Regions from separate parts of the Nocardiopsis sp. CNZ308 genome, predicted to be linked through region 3. Evidence: predicted binding sites of a transcription regulator. Region 3 holds the regulator's gene; each other region holds the start of a gene.
The links. Region 3 encodes LexA, which represses DNA repair genes until DNA is damaged. Its sites were predicted from a motif close to TCGAACANNTGTTCGA; they were not measured.
Positions count from the first base shown of each region.

Region 1: recA (recombinase RecA) is a predicted target of LexA. The motif match lies at 3,568-3,583, and genes of this name have one in related genera.
Region 2: uvrA (excinuclease ABC subunit UvrA) is a predicted target of LexA. The motif match lies at 1,748-1,763, and genes of this name have one in related genera.

Region 1 covers NZ_SHKJ01000001.1:4,062,436-4,067,731, forward strand. The annotation lists gene EV372_RS17580 (ATP-dependent helicase) at 1-3,250, opposite strand, end outside; gene EV372_RS17585 (DUF3046 domain-containing protein) at 3,326-3,520, shown strand; gene recA (recombinase RecA) at 3,696-4,832, shown strand; gene recX (recombination regulator RecX) at 4,825-5,296, shown strand, end outside.
Region 2 covers NZ_SHKJ01000001.1:290,757-296,052, forward strand. The annotation lists gene uvrA (excinuclease ABC subunit UvrA) at 1-1,486, opposite strand, end outside; gene EV372_RS01240 (TerC family protein) at 1,816-2,847, opposite strand; gene EV372_RS01245 (glycosyltransferase family 4 protein) at 3,188-4,270, opposite strand; gene murJ (murein biosynthesis integral membrane protein MurJ) at 4,267-5,296, opposite strand, start outside.
Region 3 covers NZ_SHKJ01000001.1:648,978-654,273, reverse strand. The annotation lists gene EV372_RS02810 (alpha/beta hydrolase family protein) at 1-1,031, opposite strand, end outside; gene lexA (transcriptional repressor LexA) at 1,140-1,859, opposite strand; gene nrdR (transcriptional regulator NrdR) at 2,515-3,018, shown strand; gene EV372_RS02795 (vitamin B12-dependent ribonucleotide reductase) at 3,126-5,296, shown strand, end outside.

The DNA of each region.
Region 1 (5,296 bases), 3.4 Mb from region 3:
GCACGTCGGCGTCGCACCACTCGGTGCCCGTCCCGCCCGGCCGGAACCCGCCCTGGTGGACGCGCCCCAGCCGGGACAGCTCCCGCAGCACGCCCTCCACCACGTCCGCGCCGAGCCCCAGCCGCGCCGCCGCCTCCCCGGAGGAGAACGGCCCGTGCGTGCGCGCGTAGCGCGAGACCAGGTCGCGGGTCGGCGCCTCCACCGGCTCCAGGAGGGCCCCGGCGACACCGGAGGGCGGCCGCGCGCCCAGCGCGTCGCGCAGCCGCGCCGCGTCCTCCACCGCGCACCAGCGCTCGGCGCCCGCCACGGCCATCCGCACCACCCGGCCCGCGGACTCCAGCTCCTCCAGCCACTCCCGCCGGGCTCCCCGGGCCCCGGCCTCCTCCGTGGTCAGCGGCCCCACCTCGCGCAGCAGGTCGGCCGCGCCCTCGGCGTCCCGGGCGCCCGAGCCGGGGGCGGTCCGCTGCAACAGCGCGCCGACCTCCTCCACCACGCGCGGGTCGAGCAGTTCCCGCAGGTCCGCCTCGCCCAGCAGGTCGGCCAGCAGCGAGGCGTCCAGGGTCAGCGCCTGCGCGCGCAGCTCGGCCGCGGGGGCGTCCCCCTCGTACAGGAACGCCGCCGTGTACTCCATCATCAGCGAGCGCGCGAACGGCGACGCCGCCTCGGTGCGCGCCTCCACCACCCGTGTCCGGCGGGACCGGATGCCCTCCAGCGCCTCCACCAGGGCGGGCACGTCGAACACGTCCCGCAGGCACTCGCGCACCGCCTCCAGCACGATCGGGAACGACCCGTAGCGGCCCGCCACCGACAACAGGTTGGAGGCCCGCAGCCGCTGCTGCCACAGCGGCATCCGCCGGTCCGGCCGCTGGCGGGGCAGCAGCAGGGCCCGCGCCGCGCACTCGCGGAACCGCGCGGCGAACAGCGCCGACCCGGGCAGCTCCCCGGTGACCGCCTCCTCCACCTCCTCGGGGTCCAGCGCCACCAGGTCGGCCAGCTCGCCCGGCCGGTCCCAGCCCCCGGCGTCCGGCAGGCGCAGCACGATCCCGTCGTCGCCGTGGACGACCTGCGCGTCCGCGCCGAACCGGTCCCGCAGCCGCCGGGCCAGGGCCATCGCCCACGGCGCGTGCACCCGCGCGCCCAGCGGGGAGTGCACGACCGCGCGCCAGTCGCCGACCTGGTCACGGAAGCGCTCGACGAGCACGGTCCGGTCGTCGGGCACGTGCCCGGTGGCCTCCCGCTGCTCGGAGACGTACTCCACCAGGTTGCGCGCGGCCCACGCGTCCAGCCCCGCCCCCTCGGCCAGGGCCAGCGCCTCCGTCGGCTCCGCCGCGGCCAGCTCCCGGGTCAGGGCGCCCACCGCCCGGCCCAGCTCCGCGGGCCTGCCCTGCGCGTCGGCCTTCCAGAACGGCATCCGGCCCGGCCGCCCCGGCGCGGGGGAGACCAGCACCCGGTCGGCGGTGATCGCCTCGATCCGCCACGAGGTGGACCCCAGCACGAACACGTCGCCCACCCGCGACTCGTAGACCATCTCCTCGTCCAGCTCGCCGACCCGGGTGGGCGCCCGTCCCGGCGCGGGGTCCCCGTCCCGCCCGGTCAGGTGCACCCCGTACACGCCCCGGTCGGGGATGGTGCCGCCGCTGACCACCGCCAGCCGCTGCGCGCCAGGGCGCGCCCGGAGCACGTCCGCCTCCCGGTCCCACACCAGGCGGGGGCGCAGCTCGGCGAACTCGTCCGAGGGGTAGCGGCCGGAGAGCATGTCCAGGACCGACTCCAGCACCGTGTCGGCCAGGTCGGCGAAGGGCGCGGCCCGCCGGACCAGGGCGGCCAGTTCGGACACCGGCCAGTCGTCCATGGCGGCCATCGCCACGACCTGCTGGGACAGCACGTCCAGGGGGTTGCGCGGCATCTCCAGGCGCTCGATGGCGCCCGCGCGCATCTGCCCGACCACCACGGCCGTCGCCAGCAGGTCGCCCCGGAAGCGGGGGAGGAACACCCCGCGCGAGGTCTCGCCCACCTGGTGCCCCGCCCGGCCGACCCGTTGCAGGCCGCTGGCCACCGACGGCGGCGAGGCCACCTGCACCACCAGGTCGACCGCGCCCATGTCCACACCCAGCTCCAGGCTGGAGGTGGCCACCACGCAGCGCAGCCTCCCCTGCTTCAGCTCGTCCTCGATCAGGGTCCGCTCGGCCTTGGACATCGAGCCGTGGTGGGCGCGGGCGACCACCGGCGGGCCGCCGCGGCTGTGCCCGGACTGGGCGATGACCTGGGCGGGCACCTCCTCCGGCGGCAGACGCCTGCCGTGCCGCTCGGCGTACAGGTCGTTGACGCGGGCGCACAGCTTCTCCGCGGTGCGGCGTCCGTTGGTGAACACGATGGTGGAGCGGTGGGCCTCCACCAGGACCAGGACCCGCCGCTCCACGTGCGGCCACAGGGACCCGCCGCCCGCGCCCCGGGCGTCCCCGTCGCCCTCCGCGCCGCCGGAGGGGCCGGTCGGCTCCGGGACGCCGGGCTCCTCCATGTCGGGGACGGGCACCACCACGCGCAGGTCCATGCCGGGGGAGCCGGGCGGGGCCACGACGTCCGCGCCGCCCAGGAACCGCGCCACCAGGTCGGGCGGGCGCACGGTCGCCGACAGGCCGATCCGCTGCGCCGGGCGGTCCAGCAGGGCGTCCAACCGCTCCAGGCTCAGCGCCAGGTGCGCGCCGCGCTTGCTCCCCGCGAGCGCGTGCACCTCGTCGACGATGACCGTCTCCACCCCGGCCAGCCCCTCCCTGGCCCGCGAGGTGAGCACGAGGAACAGCGACTCGGGCGTGGTGATGAGCACGTCCGGCGGCCGGGTGGCGAGCCTGCGCCGCTCGGCGGCGGGGGTGTCGCCGGTGCGCACCCCCACGGTGACCGGGGACAGCGCGTGCCCCCCGGCCTCGGCGGCGGCCGCGATCCCGGCCAGGGGGACGCGCAGGTTGCGCTCCACGTCCGCCGCGAGGGCCTTGAGCGGGGACACGTACAGCACCCGGCAGCGGCGGGCGCGGTCCTCGGGGACGGGGGCCGAGGACAGCCGGTCCAGCGACCACAGGAAGGCCGACAGGGTCTTGCCCGAGCCGGTCGGGGCCACCACCAGGGTGTTCCTCCCGCGCTGGACCGACTCCCAGGCGCCGGTCTGGGCGGGGGTGGGGCCCGCGGGGAAGGCCCGGTCGAACCAGGCCCTGGTGGCGGGTCCGAAGCGTTCGAGGGGGCTGGGCTCACGGCTCATGCCGCCAGTGTGCCCGCGGGCGGCGACAAAGGGGAGGGGGCGCGGCGGACGCCGCCATCACCGATACTGGGCCCGATGAGACTCACGGTTTTCTGGCACAACATGCACGAGCAGTTCGGCGAGGCCTACGCGCAGAGCGTGGCCCGCGACCACGTCCTGGAGGGGCTCGGGTCCCGCACGGTCGAGCAGGCCCTCGCCGACGGGGCGGCGCCCAAGGAGGTGTGGCGCGCCGTGTGCGACGCCTTCGACCTGCCCGCCTCCAGACGCTGATCCGGCGGCGGACCTCCCGCGAGGCCGCATCCGTTTCGTACGCCACATCGAACACAGGTTCGGGTAGGGTGGGTTATCCACAGGCGGACGTGGGACGTCGCGATTGTCGTAGCGACCGCGTAGCGTCGTGCTCACCATGAAGAAAAAGGCATCCACCCAACAACAGGGGTATCCCGTGGCATCTGGAGACCGAGACAAGGCTCTCGAAACAGCGCTCGCCCAGATCGAGCGGCAGTTCGGCAAGGGCTCCATCATGCGCCTGGGCGACGACGACCGCCCGCCGGTGGAGTCGATCCCCACCGGGGCGATCGCGCTCGACGTGGCGCTCGGCATCGGAGGCCTGCCCCGGGGCCGCGTCGTGGAGATCTACGGCCCCGAGTCCAGCGGTAAGACCACCGTCGCCCTGCACGCGGTGGCCAGCGCCCAGCGGATGGGCGGCATCGCGGCCTTCGTCGACGCCGAGCACGCGCTCGACCCCGAGTACGCCAAGAAGATCGGCGTCAACACCGACGACCTGCTGCTCTCGCAGCCGGACACCGGCGAGCAGGCGCTGGAGATCGTCGACATGCTCATCCGCTCCGGCGCGGTCTCCATCATCGTCATCGACTCCGTGGCGGCCCTGGTGCCCCGCGCCGAGATCGAGGGCGAGATGGGCGACAGCCACGTCGGACTCCAGGCCCGCCTGATGTCCCAGGCGCTGCGCAAGATCGCCGGTGCGCTCCACCAGACCAACACCACCGCGATCTTCATCAACCAGCTGCGCGAGAAGGTCGGCGTCATGTTCGGCTCGCCCGAGACGACGACCGGCGGCAAGGCGCTCAAGTTCTACGCCTCAGTGCGCCTGGACGTGCGCCGCATCGAGACGCTCAAGGACGGCACCGACGCGGTCGGCAACCGCACCCGCGTCAAGGTCGTCAAGAACAAGGTCGCGCCGCCCTTCAAGCAGGCCGAGTTCGACATCCTCTACGGGGTGGGCGTCTCGCGCGAGGGCAGCCTCATCGACCTGGGCGTGGAGCACGGCATCGTCCGCAAGTCGGGCGCCTGGTACACCTACGAGGGCACCCAGCTGGGCCAGGGCAAGGAGAACGCGCGCAACTTCCTGCGCGAGAACGCCGACATGGCCAACGAGGTCGAGAAGAAGATCAAGGAGAAGCTGGGCGTGCCCGTCAAGGGCGACGACAGCGCCTCCGGCCCGGCCGCCGAACCGGCCAAGGCCGCCGCGGAGGCGGCTGCGGACCCGGCCGCCGCGGCCAAGGCACCCGCCAAGCGCGCCGCGGCCAGGACCCCCAAGGCGCCCGCGGCTGATGCGTGAGGGGAGCCGGTCCCCGGACCGGCGCCACCCCGAGGACGACGGCCCCTCCCCGGGCGGGGCGGCCCCGCCCGGGAAGGACCCCGAGGCCGAGGCCCGCGCCCTGGTCCTGCGGATGCTCACCCACTCCCCGCGCACCCGCGCCCAGCTGGAGCGGGCGCTGCACCGCCGGGAGTACGAGGAGGAGGTCGTCACCTCGGTCCTGGACACGTTCGGCGAGGCCGGGCTGATCGACGACGCCGCCTTCTCCCAGGCCTGGGTGTCCTCCCGCCACCACGGCAGACGGCTCTCCCGCCGCGCCCTGGCCCAGGAGCTGCGCACCCGCGGCGTGGAGGAGGACACCGTCCGGGAGGCCGTCGGCGAACTCAGCGACCAGGACGAGGAGGAGGCCGCCCGCGACCTGGCGCGCCGCCGCCTGGCCGCCACCCGGGGCAGGGACGAGGAGACGCGGATCCGCCGCGCCCTGG
Region 2 (5,296 bases), 360 kb from region 3:
CCCCGCCCGAGAGCGAGCCCGAGGAGCGCGCCAGGCTCAGGTAGTCCAGGCCGACGTCGAGCAGGAAGCCGAGCCGGGCGTTGATCTCCTTGAGCACCTGGGCGGCGATGACCGCGTCGCGCTCGGAGAGCGTGAGCGCGGCCAGGAAGGCCGCGCTGTCGCTGAGCGGCATCTGGGCGACCTCGGCGATGGACTTGCCGCCCACGGTCACCGCGAGCACGACCGGCTTGAGGCGCGTGCCCTCGCAGGTCGGGCAGGGCACGGTGCGCATGTACCCCTCCAGCCGTTCGCGGCCGTAGTCGCTCTCGGTCTCGGAGTGGCGGCGCTTGACCCAGGGGATGACGCCCTCGAACTCGGTGTAGTAGGAGCGGTTGCGCCCGTACCTGTTGCGGTAGCTGACGTGGACCTGGGTGTCGTGCCCCTCCAGCAGGGCCTTGCGGGCGCGGCGCGGCAGCCGCTCCCAGGGGGTGTCCAGGTCGAAGCCGATCGCCTCGCCCACCGCCTTGAGGATGCGCTCCCAGTAGCCGCTGTTGGGCCCGCCCGACCAGGGGCCGATGGCGCCCTCGGCCAGCGTCCTCTCGGGGTCGGGGACCAGGAGTTCGGGGTCGACCTCCATGCGGGTGCCCAGGCCCGAGCACTCGGCGCAGGCGCCGTAGGGGGCGTTGAAGGAGAAGGAGCGCGGTTCGAGCTGTTCGAAGGACAGGTCGTCGTAGGGGCAGTACAGGTGCTCGGAGAAGACCTTCTCGCGGTCGGGGTCCCCGGCCTCCACGTCCACGAAGTCCAGGATGATGGTGCCCCCGGCCAGCTTGAGCGCCGTCTCCACCGAGTCGGTCAGGCGCCCGCGGGAGGAGGGCTTGACGCTGAGGCGGTCCACGACCACGGCGATGTCGTGCTTGTCGTAGCGGCCCAGCTTGGGCGCCTCGTCCAGGCGCACGGCCTGCCCGTCCACCACCGCGCGGGTGTAGCCCTTGGACTGCAGGTCCTTGAACAGCTCGACGTACTCGCCCTTGCGTCCGCGCACGACGGGGGCGAGCACCTGGAAGCGGGTGCCCTCCTCCATCTCCAGGACGCGGTCCACGATCTGCTGCGGGGTCTGGCGGGCGATCTCGCGGCGGCACTCGGGACAGTGCGGGACGCCGATGCGCGCCCACAGCAGCCGCAGGTAGTCGTAGACCTCGGTGATGGTGCCGACGGTGGAGCGGGGGTTGCGGCTGGTGGACTTCTGGTCGATGGACACCGCCGGGGACAGGCCCTCGATGAAGTCCACGTCCGGCTTGTCCATCTGCCCCAGGAACTGGCGGGCGTAGGCCGACAGCGACTCCACGTAGCGCCGCTGGCCCTCGGCGAAGATCGTGTCGAAGGCCAGCGACGACTTGCCCGAACCGGACAGGCCGGTGAACACGATCATGGAGTCGCGCGGCAGGTCCAGCGAGACGTCCTTGAGGTTGTGCTCCCGGGCTCCCCGGACTACCAGTTGTTCGACCATCGAGTGAGACATCCTTCGGCTCTGGCGCACAGGACGCGGACCCCGTCGCGTGACGTCGGCTGACCCGTGTGGAACTTCGCGTGCGGCGGTCGGGGCCTCCCGGAGACCGCCCGGGCCCCGGAGGCGGGCCGCTGAGGAGAGGGGGGAGGACGCTCGCCTCTCCCGCCCGTCCAGCCTAACGACCGCCGACGACGGTTTCTTCCACCTCGCGAAACAAGGCGGCACCCCGGCGCCGGAGCGCTCAGGGTGCCACCACTATAGACGAACGGCTGTTCGAATCCGGCCGTTTCCCGGAATGTCCTCGACGCGCCCGCGGGCCCGCCGTCCGCTCAGGAGCGGTCCGCCGGGGAGTCGACGGAGGGGTCGCGCTCGGTCTTGAGCTCGGGGTTCTTGCGCTCGTCGGCGCGGGACTTGACCAGGCTGCCGACGATGGTGATGGTCATGATGCCCAGGATGACGGTCAGCGACAGGCCGATGCCGACCTCGGGCACGTGCACGCCGTTCTCGTGCAGGGCGTGCAGGATCATCTTGACGCCGATGAAGACCATGATCGCCGACAGGCCCCAGCTGATGTAGGCCAGGCGGTCCATCAGACCGGCCAGCAGGAAGTACAGCTGGCGCAGGCCCAGCAGGGCGAAGGCGTTGGCGGTGAAGACGATGTAGGCGTCCTGGGTCAGACCGAAGATCGCCGGGATGGAGTCGACGGCGAAGACCAGGTCGATCATGCCGATCGCGACGATGACCATCAGCATCGGCGTGATGTGGCGGCGGCCGTCGAGCTTCACGGTGAGCTTGGCGCCGTGGTAGTCGTCGGTCACCGGCCAGAAGCGCTTGAGGAGGCGGACCACCGGGGTCTGGGTGAAGTCCTTCTCCTCCTCGTCGCCCTTCATGTGGTCGCGGACGATCTTGTAACCGGTGTAGATCAGGAAGGCGCCGAAGAGGTAGAAGACCTCGCTCCAGGCGTTGATGACCTGGGCGCCCAGGACGATGAAGATACCGCGCATGACCAGCGCGATGACGATGCCGACGAGCAGGACCTCGTGCTGGTACTTCCTGGGCACCGCGAAGGAGCCCATCAGAAGGTAGAACACGAAGAGGTTGTCGATGCTCAGGCTCTTCTCGGTGACGAACCCGGCGAAGTACTCGGCGCCCGCGGCGCCTCCGCCGAAGTACCAGACACCGAAGCCGAAGATGATGGCGATGCCGATGTAGAAGGCCGCCCACCAGGCGGCCTGCTTCATGCCGAACTCCTGGGGGCCCTTCGTCTTGCTCCAGGGATGGTCGACGATGATGAGGTCGATCACCAGGATGGCGACCATGGCGCCGATGGTGGCAGCCCACAACCACAAGGGAACGTTCACGGACGGTCTCTCCTCCGGTCAGTGCGCGCGAGCGGTGTGCACGCACGTCGAACCACCGGAGGTCTCTCCCGCTCGCAGCGGAGCGCTGCGAACCGGCGGCACCGGGAGGACGACATTGTCCGCCGTGATGACGACACCGCCGCGACAGGGATACTCCCCTCACGTGTCAGGCCAGGATACCGGTACCGCACCGTGGGCGGCACACACCGGACCGTAGTCCAGGATGACATCTCCACCCCCGCGAGGTGAAGTCCCGGTGGAGGTAGCATCGACCGCACCCCGGGGACAGGTCCACCCGACCCCGGGGCCATCCCGCCCCCGGGCCCCCGCGCGTCCCGCCTCACCTCCGCAGCACCGCCTTGTACACGCACGCGGCGGCCTCCACCGCGTCCTCCTCGCTCGGCAGCGCCTTGGCCGCCTCGCGCGAGCGCGCCCGCAGGTCCTCGGCCAGCGCCGGGTCGTCCAGCACCCGGCCCACGGCGGCGGCGAAGGCCGCGGGATCCCCCGGCGGCACCATCAGCACCGTCCCCGAGTACAGGTCCGGGATGCCGCCGACCCGCGTGGAGACCACCGGCAGCCCCGCGCGCAGCGCCTCCATGATCACCAGCGAGGGCCCCTCCCACTGACTGGTCAGGCAGAACACGTCCGCCGCCGCCAGCAGGTCGGCCACGTCCGCGCGGTGCCCCAGCATGCGCACGTCCGCGCGCATCTCCGCGGCCGTGTCGTGCAGCTGCCCCCACAGGGGCCCGTCCCCGGCGATCGCCACCACCGGTTCGGGGCGGCGGTCGGCGATGGCCGGCGCCGCCGCCAGGAGCATGTCCAACCCCTTCTGCTCGGCCAGGCGGGCGACGGTCAGCAGCAGCGGCCGCTCCGGCAGCACCGCCAGGTCGGCCCGGGTGGCCTCGCGCCCGTTCACCGGAGCGCCGGTCTCGGGAGCGGCCACCACCGCCAGCCGCGCGTCGCGCGCCCCGACCGAGCGCAGCCTGCGCACCAGGTCGCCCGACACCCCCAGCACCACGTCCGCGCGGTGCGCCACGATCCGCTCCAGCACCGGGTAGGCCGCCGACAGGGCCCCCCGCACCAGCGGCGGCGCGTTGTGCGCGGTCACCACCAGCGGAGAGGCGCCGGCCAGCGCGCACAGGGCCCCGGCCCGCAGCCCGTGCGCGTGGACCACGTCCGCGCCCCGGGTCAGGGCGCGCAGGCGCAGCACCGCGCCGGGATCACCCGCGGAGGGCGCCGCTCCGATGCCGACCGGGGAGAAGCGCATGCCCTCCGAGGTGAAGCCGAACTCGCGCTCGGCGGAGGCCGGGCCCAGCACCGCCACCCGGTGGCCGCGCGCGGCCAGGCCCGCGCCCAGCGAGCGCACGTGGCGGCCCACCCCTCCACTGCTGGTACCGATGACCAGCGCGATCCTGGCGTTCAACGCCTCTCCCTCCTGCGTTCGAGTACGGTCCCGACCCGGTCGGCGACGGCACGCACCGCCGGACGGTCCACCACCGCCGCGACGGCCGCGTAGGCGGCCAGCGCCGCCGTCGCCGCCACCGCGGCCGCCGCCACCGTCTGCCACACGCCGTCCGCGGGCAGGGCCGCGGCCACCGCGCGCCCCGCGGTCCACCCGACCACACCGCCCAGCGCCGCGGCCAGTACCGAGCGCGCCACACCCGTCAGGGCCGCGCGCCCGTGCGTGCGCGCCACCGCCGCGCACAGCAGGGCCGCGGCCAGGCTCAGGCCGACCGTGCTGGCCGCGCCCAGCCCGGCGATGGACCAGCCCTGCGGCAACATCCACACCAACACCACAGCACACAACATCACCACCAGCCACCCCACCACCTGGGCCGTGGCGGCCAGGCGCCCGTGGTGCGAGGCGTACAGGGCCCGGCTGAGCAGGGCCACCAGCCCGAAGCCCGCCACGCCGGGAGCGTAGGCGAGCAGGGCGCGCTCCAGGGTCAGCGGATCGTGCTGGGCGAAGACCAGGGCCACCGGGGCCGCGGCGGCGGCCAGGGCGGCGCCCACCCCCGCGGTGACCACCACGCAGGCGCGGGCGCCGCCCGCCACCAGGGAGGCGTACCCCCGCCGGTCGTCTTCGGCGTGCGCGACCGCCAGGGCGGTGAACGCGCTGGTGGCGATGGGCACCGCGATCACCCCGTAGGGCAGGGTGAACAGGGCCCAGGCGTAGGTGTGGAGCACGGCCGCGCCCGCGCCGCCGCCCCGGTTGGCCAGGGCCACGAACAGCAGCAGGCACAGCTGCATGGCCGCCAGCGGCAGCAGGGAGGCCAGCGCCAGGGAGCGCACGCGCCCGCCCACCCCGGGCGGGAAGGTCAGGCGCGGCCGGGGCCGCACCCGCAGCCGCCGGGCGGGCCCCACGACCGTGAGGAAGAGCGCCGCCGCCCCGGCGGTGGTGCCCAGGGACAGGGCGAGCTCGGCCGCCAGCGGCAGGCCCGCCACGTCC
Region 3 (5,296 bases):
CGCTGTTCGTCCAGGACCGTGGCCCCGGGCTCGTCCCGGTAGCGGCGGAAGATGTGGTCGGTGTCGGGGACGTCCACCCGTCGCGCGCCGTCCAGACCGGTCATCAGCCGGTCCACGTCCTGCCGGGAGACCTGCGCGTCCTGCTCCCCCCACAGCACCAGCACCGGGGTGCCCCCGGGCAGGTCCTCCGCCAGGTCGACGGGGTCGAAGGCGTCCATGTAGGCCAGGAAGTCCTCGTTGACCGGGGTGTAGACACCGAACACGCCCCCGCTGGGCATCTCCACGTCGCCGAGCGAACGCCCGGACCTGATCGCGGCCCGTCCGGCGCGGGCGTCGGAGAGCAGCTGGACCACCTGCCCCTCCTCGATCTGGCCCGAGGCCTCGACGGTACGCATCTGCTCGGTGAGCTGGCGGTCGATCAGGTCGAGGTAGCGCGTACCGGGAGGCGCGGCGAGTACGAGTGCGGGGGAGGGGTGCTCCGCACCGATGAGCTCGTGGGCGCGCAGCGCGTACAGGGCGCCCTCGCTGTGCCCGACGACGACCACCCGCCCGGGGTCCACCTCGGGCTGGGCGACGAGTTCCTCGTAGGCGGCCGCGACCTGCTCGTCGAAGACCACGGGGTCCACGGGTGTGATTTCTCCGGGACCCGGCGTCTCGAAGTCCGGACCGCTGCCGTACTTGTCGTAGCGCAGCGAGGCCACCCCGACCCCGGCGAGCACCCGGGACAGGTTCTGGTTGGTGTCGGCGTTGGGGCGCACGGAGCTGTTGCCGTCGCGGTCGGTGGGACCGCTGCCGGAGATGATGAGCGCGCCCGGAACGGTGCCGGAGACGTCCTGGGGCATCCGGAAGGTGCCGGACACCTCGTGCCCGCCGCCCTCGAAGGCCACCTCGCGCTCGACGCCGCCGGCCCCCGGCGCCTCGGCGGCCCGGTCGTCGGCGGGGGCGCAGGAGGCGGTCAACAGGACGGCGCTCGCCGCACCGAGCAGTGCGGTGCGCCAGCGGGCGGCGGGGGAGGAGGCACGTGTGAACACCTTCTCAGCCTAGCGGCCCGCGCCCGTCGGCCCCGCGCCGTCCACAGGGGGAAGCGCCCCCGATCCCTCCGAGGGGAGAGGGACCGGAGACGCGGGTACGCGGGCGCTTCAGACGCGGCGCATGACCGCGACCACCTTGCCGAGGATGGTGGCGTCGTCGCCGTTGATCGGCTCGTAGGCCTCGTTGCGCGGCATCAGCCACACGTGGCCGCCCTCCTCGCGGCGCAGTACCTTGACTGTCGCCTCCTCGTCGAGCAGCGCCGCAACGATGTCGCCGTTGTTGGCGTCCTGCTGCTGGCGCACCACCACCATGTCACCGTCGGTGATGGCGGCGTCGGTCATCGAGTCGCCGACCACGGTGAGCATGAACAGGCGCCCCTCACCCACCAGCTGGCGCGGCAGGGCGAGCACGTCCTCCACCGACTCCTCGGCCAGGATCGGACCACCGGCGGCGATCCGGCCGACCAGCGGCACGGCGGCGGCGCGCGAGAGGTCGATGTCCTCGGGCACCAGGGTCCGCCCCGATGCGCGCCCGGGCGTGCGCAGCTCCACCGCGCGCGGCCGGTTCTGGTCGCGGTGCAGGTAACCCTTGCGCTGGAGGACCTTGAGCTGGTGCGCCACGCTGGACGGGCTGGACAGGCCGACCGCTTCCCCGATTTCCCTTATCGACGGGGGGAAACCCCGCTCCCGGACATAGCGCTGGATGCAGTTCAGCACGCTCTGCTGGCGCGCGGTGAGTTTGGGGGCTTCGGGCGTGGACCCGCCCGTGTTCTCCGCTGGTGCGAGAACGGTGGCGGTGTCTGCGGTTCCGGGATTCTCCTCCGGCACGGCCGGGCCTCCTCGGCATTCGGTTCGGTCAGGGCCTGCTTGTGTGACTGGCCACCCCCGGTCCGCGACCGTGCCGACCTGGGGGTCCACGTGATGGCGAAACCGGTGTGAAATCAAGGTCAACTTTAGTCGTTGCACACGGTGATATCAAACAAGCGTTCGAGGCTGGGGACAATTGCCGTCGCGCGTATTCGCGGACAATTTCCGGCCTGCACTTACGTGTGTACACGCGTTCACGCGCTGTTGTCCCCGGAATGCGCGAACGCGTGTCCGTGACAGCGGTTCCGGCCAGGCACGGGGGTCTTATCCCGGGGCGTGGGCTCGACCGAAATCCCCGCGGCGCCGGGCTTCCGACGCCCGCCACCGGGGCGCGGGGGCTCCGGTCGGCGACGCTATCCTTGAGCGCGGTGCCGGGCCGCCCCCCGCAGCGATCCGCCCGCGCCGACCTCCCCGCCCCACCCCGTCGCCGCGGACCGCGATGCCGCGCGGCCCTTCGGCCGTGTCCGTGACACGCCCGTGCCAGGGTTGCGGCGGGTCGGGAAGAAGTCTAGGTTCGACCACAACATCTGGTGTGGCGACAGGGGCAATTGCCCAGAAGTTGTGGTTTAGTGGTACCTAGGCGTTGTCGTTCGGTGAGAGAAGCAGGTGAACCAGGGTGCACTGTCCGTTCTGCCGCCATCCGGACACCCGGGTGATCGACAGCAGGTCCACCGACGACGGCGCGGCCATCCGACGCCGCCGGTCCTGCCCTGTCTGCGAGCGCAGGTTCACCACCCAGGAGACCGTCCTGCTGATGGTGGCCAAGCGCTCGGGGGTCACCGAGCCCTTCAGCAGGACCAAGATCATCGCCGGGGTGCGCCGGGCCTGCCAGGGCCGCCCCGTCTCCGAGGACGCCCTGGCCAAACTCGGCCAGCAGGTCGAGGAGGAGATCCGCGGCCGCGGCCTGGCCGAGGTGCCGGCCCACGAGATCGGCCTGGCCATCCTGGGGCCGATGCGCGACTTGGACGAGGTCGCCTACCTGCACTTCGCCAGCGTCTACCGAGGCTTCGAGAGCCTCTCCGACTTCGAGGCCGAGATCGCCAGCCTGCGCCAGGACCGCGAGGCCGAGACCGACGGGGGCGCCGGGGCCGGCGGCCGGAGCGGCGCCGCCACGGGCTAGCGCCCCTCGCGGCCGCACCCCGACCGCGTACGGGACCACACCACCCCCGGGACAAGGACGCCGGGCACGGTCGGTGACCGTGCCCACGAGTGAGGGGAGACCCGGCGATGACGGAGACCGCCAGCGGTCCGGCCGGACGCAGGAGCAAGGGCAACCGCAAGGGGATCAAGGTGAGGCGCGTCTTCACCACCCCGGGCACGCACCCCTACGACTCCCTGGAGTGGGAGCGCCGCGACGTCGTCATGACCAACTGGCGCGACGGCACGGTCAACTTCGAGCAGCGCGGGGTGGAGTTCCCCTCCTCCTGGTCGATGAACGCCACCCAGATCGTGACGAGCAAGTACTTCCGCGGCGCGGTGGGCACCCCCGAGCGCGAGTGGAGCCTCAAACAGCTCATCGACCGCGTCGTCGGCGTCTACACCGAGACCGGCCGCGAGCACGGCTACTTCGCCTCCGCCGAGGACGCCGAGGTCTTCGACCACGAGCTCAAGCACGCCCTCGCCCACCAGCTGTTCAGCTTCAACTCCCCGGTGTGGTTCAACGTCGGCACGAGTTCAAAAGCCCAGGTCAGTGCGTGTTTCATCCTGTCCGTGGACGACACCATGGAGTCGATCCTGGACTGGTACAAGGAGGAGGGGATCATCTTCAAGGGCGGGTCCGGCGCGGGTGTGAACCTGTCGCGCATCCGCTCCAGCAAGGAACTGCTCTCCTCCGGCGGGACCGCCTCGGGGCCCGTCTCCTTCATGCGCGGCGCCGACGCCTCGGCCGGGACCATCAAGTCCGGCGGCGCCACCCGCCGGGCCGCCAAGATGGTCGTACTGGACGTCGACCACCCCGACATCGAGGACTTCGTCGAGACCAAGGCCCGCGAGGAGCACAAGATCCGTGCCCTGCGCGACGCCGGGTTCGACGTCGACCTCGGCGGCGACGACATGTTCAGCGTCCAGTACCAGAACGCCAACAACTCCGTGCGGGTCTCCGACGCGTTCATGCGCGCCGTGGAGAGCGGCTCCGACTTCGGCCTGACCTCCCGCACCACCGGCGAGGTCGTCGCCACGGTGGACGCCAAGGAGCTGTTCCAGCGCATGGCCAGGGCCGCCTGGGAGTGCGCGGACCCGGGTATCCAGTACGACGGCACGATCCAGGACTGGCACACCACGCCCGAGAGCGGACGCATCAGTGCGAGCAACCCGTGTTTTCCGGCTGATCAGCGCGTGCTGACGGATCGCGGACATATACCGATCGGTGATCTGATCAAGCGCGCGGCCCGAGGCGAGACCTTCGCCGTGTACACCAACGACATCACCGCTGAGACGGACGCCCAGAACGCTGTGGTGGCGACGATCCCCACCCAGTACATGGTCACGGGGACCAATGAGATCCTCGAACTGCGTTTCTCTGACGGCTCTCTCCTGCGCTGCACCCCCAACCACCGTCTGTGGACCGAGAACCGCGGCTGGGTGCACGCTGAGAAGCTGCTCTCCGATGACCGAGTCGTCCGTTCCTTCCAGTACGCGCCTCGTTCGAACCCGGCGCTGCGGATTCCCCGTGCGGCGCTGGAAGCCGTACGGACGGTGGCGGCCTTGCCGAGCGTCCGTCCTCTGTACCTGCCGGAGAAGTGGGACGAGGATCCCGACCTCGCGCACTACCTCGGCTGGCTCGTGGGGGACGGCTCAGTCGGTGATCAGGCGGTGGTGACCGTCTACGGTACGGCTGAGGAGCAGCAGAACGTCCTTCCTCGGCACCAGGCGCTCATCGAGCGCCTCACCGGGCACCGGAGCAAGCCGAGCCTCCAGCCGAACGGGACCCAGCAGCTCAGAATCACGCGTCGCACGATGGTCGAGTTCGTCCGAGCCCTGGGCCTGGGCGCCCGCGCGGAGGACAAGTCAGTGCCGCCGTCGCTCTTCGAGGCACCCGAGGAGACCGTGCTGGAGTTCCTCCAAGGGCTGTTCGACGCAGACGGGTGCGCGGTGGACCAGAAGGCCAACGGAACGCGCTACATCGGTCTGGGCAGCCGTTCGGACCAGCTCCTGCGCGATGTCCAGGAACTCCTCGCCCCGTTTGGCATTGCCAGCCGTGTCTACAGGACATCCGAGGGCAAGCCGGATTCGTTCTCCTACACTCGCAAGGATGGGTCCACGGTCACCTATGGCAGTGACGGTCCGTTCTTCGACCTGCGGATCTCGGCCCAGTCCATGCAGGAGTTCTCCGCCCTCGTCAACTTCTCCCTGGAGGGAAAGAGCGAGAAGCTCCGAGAGGCGCTGGACTTCCGCCGTAT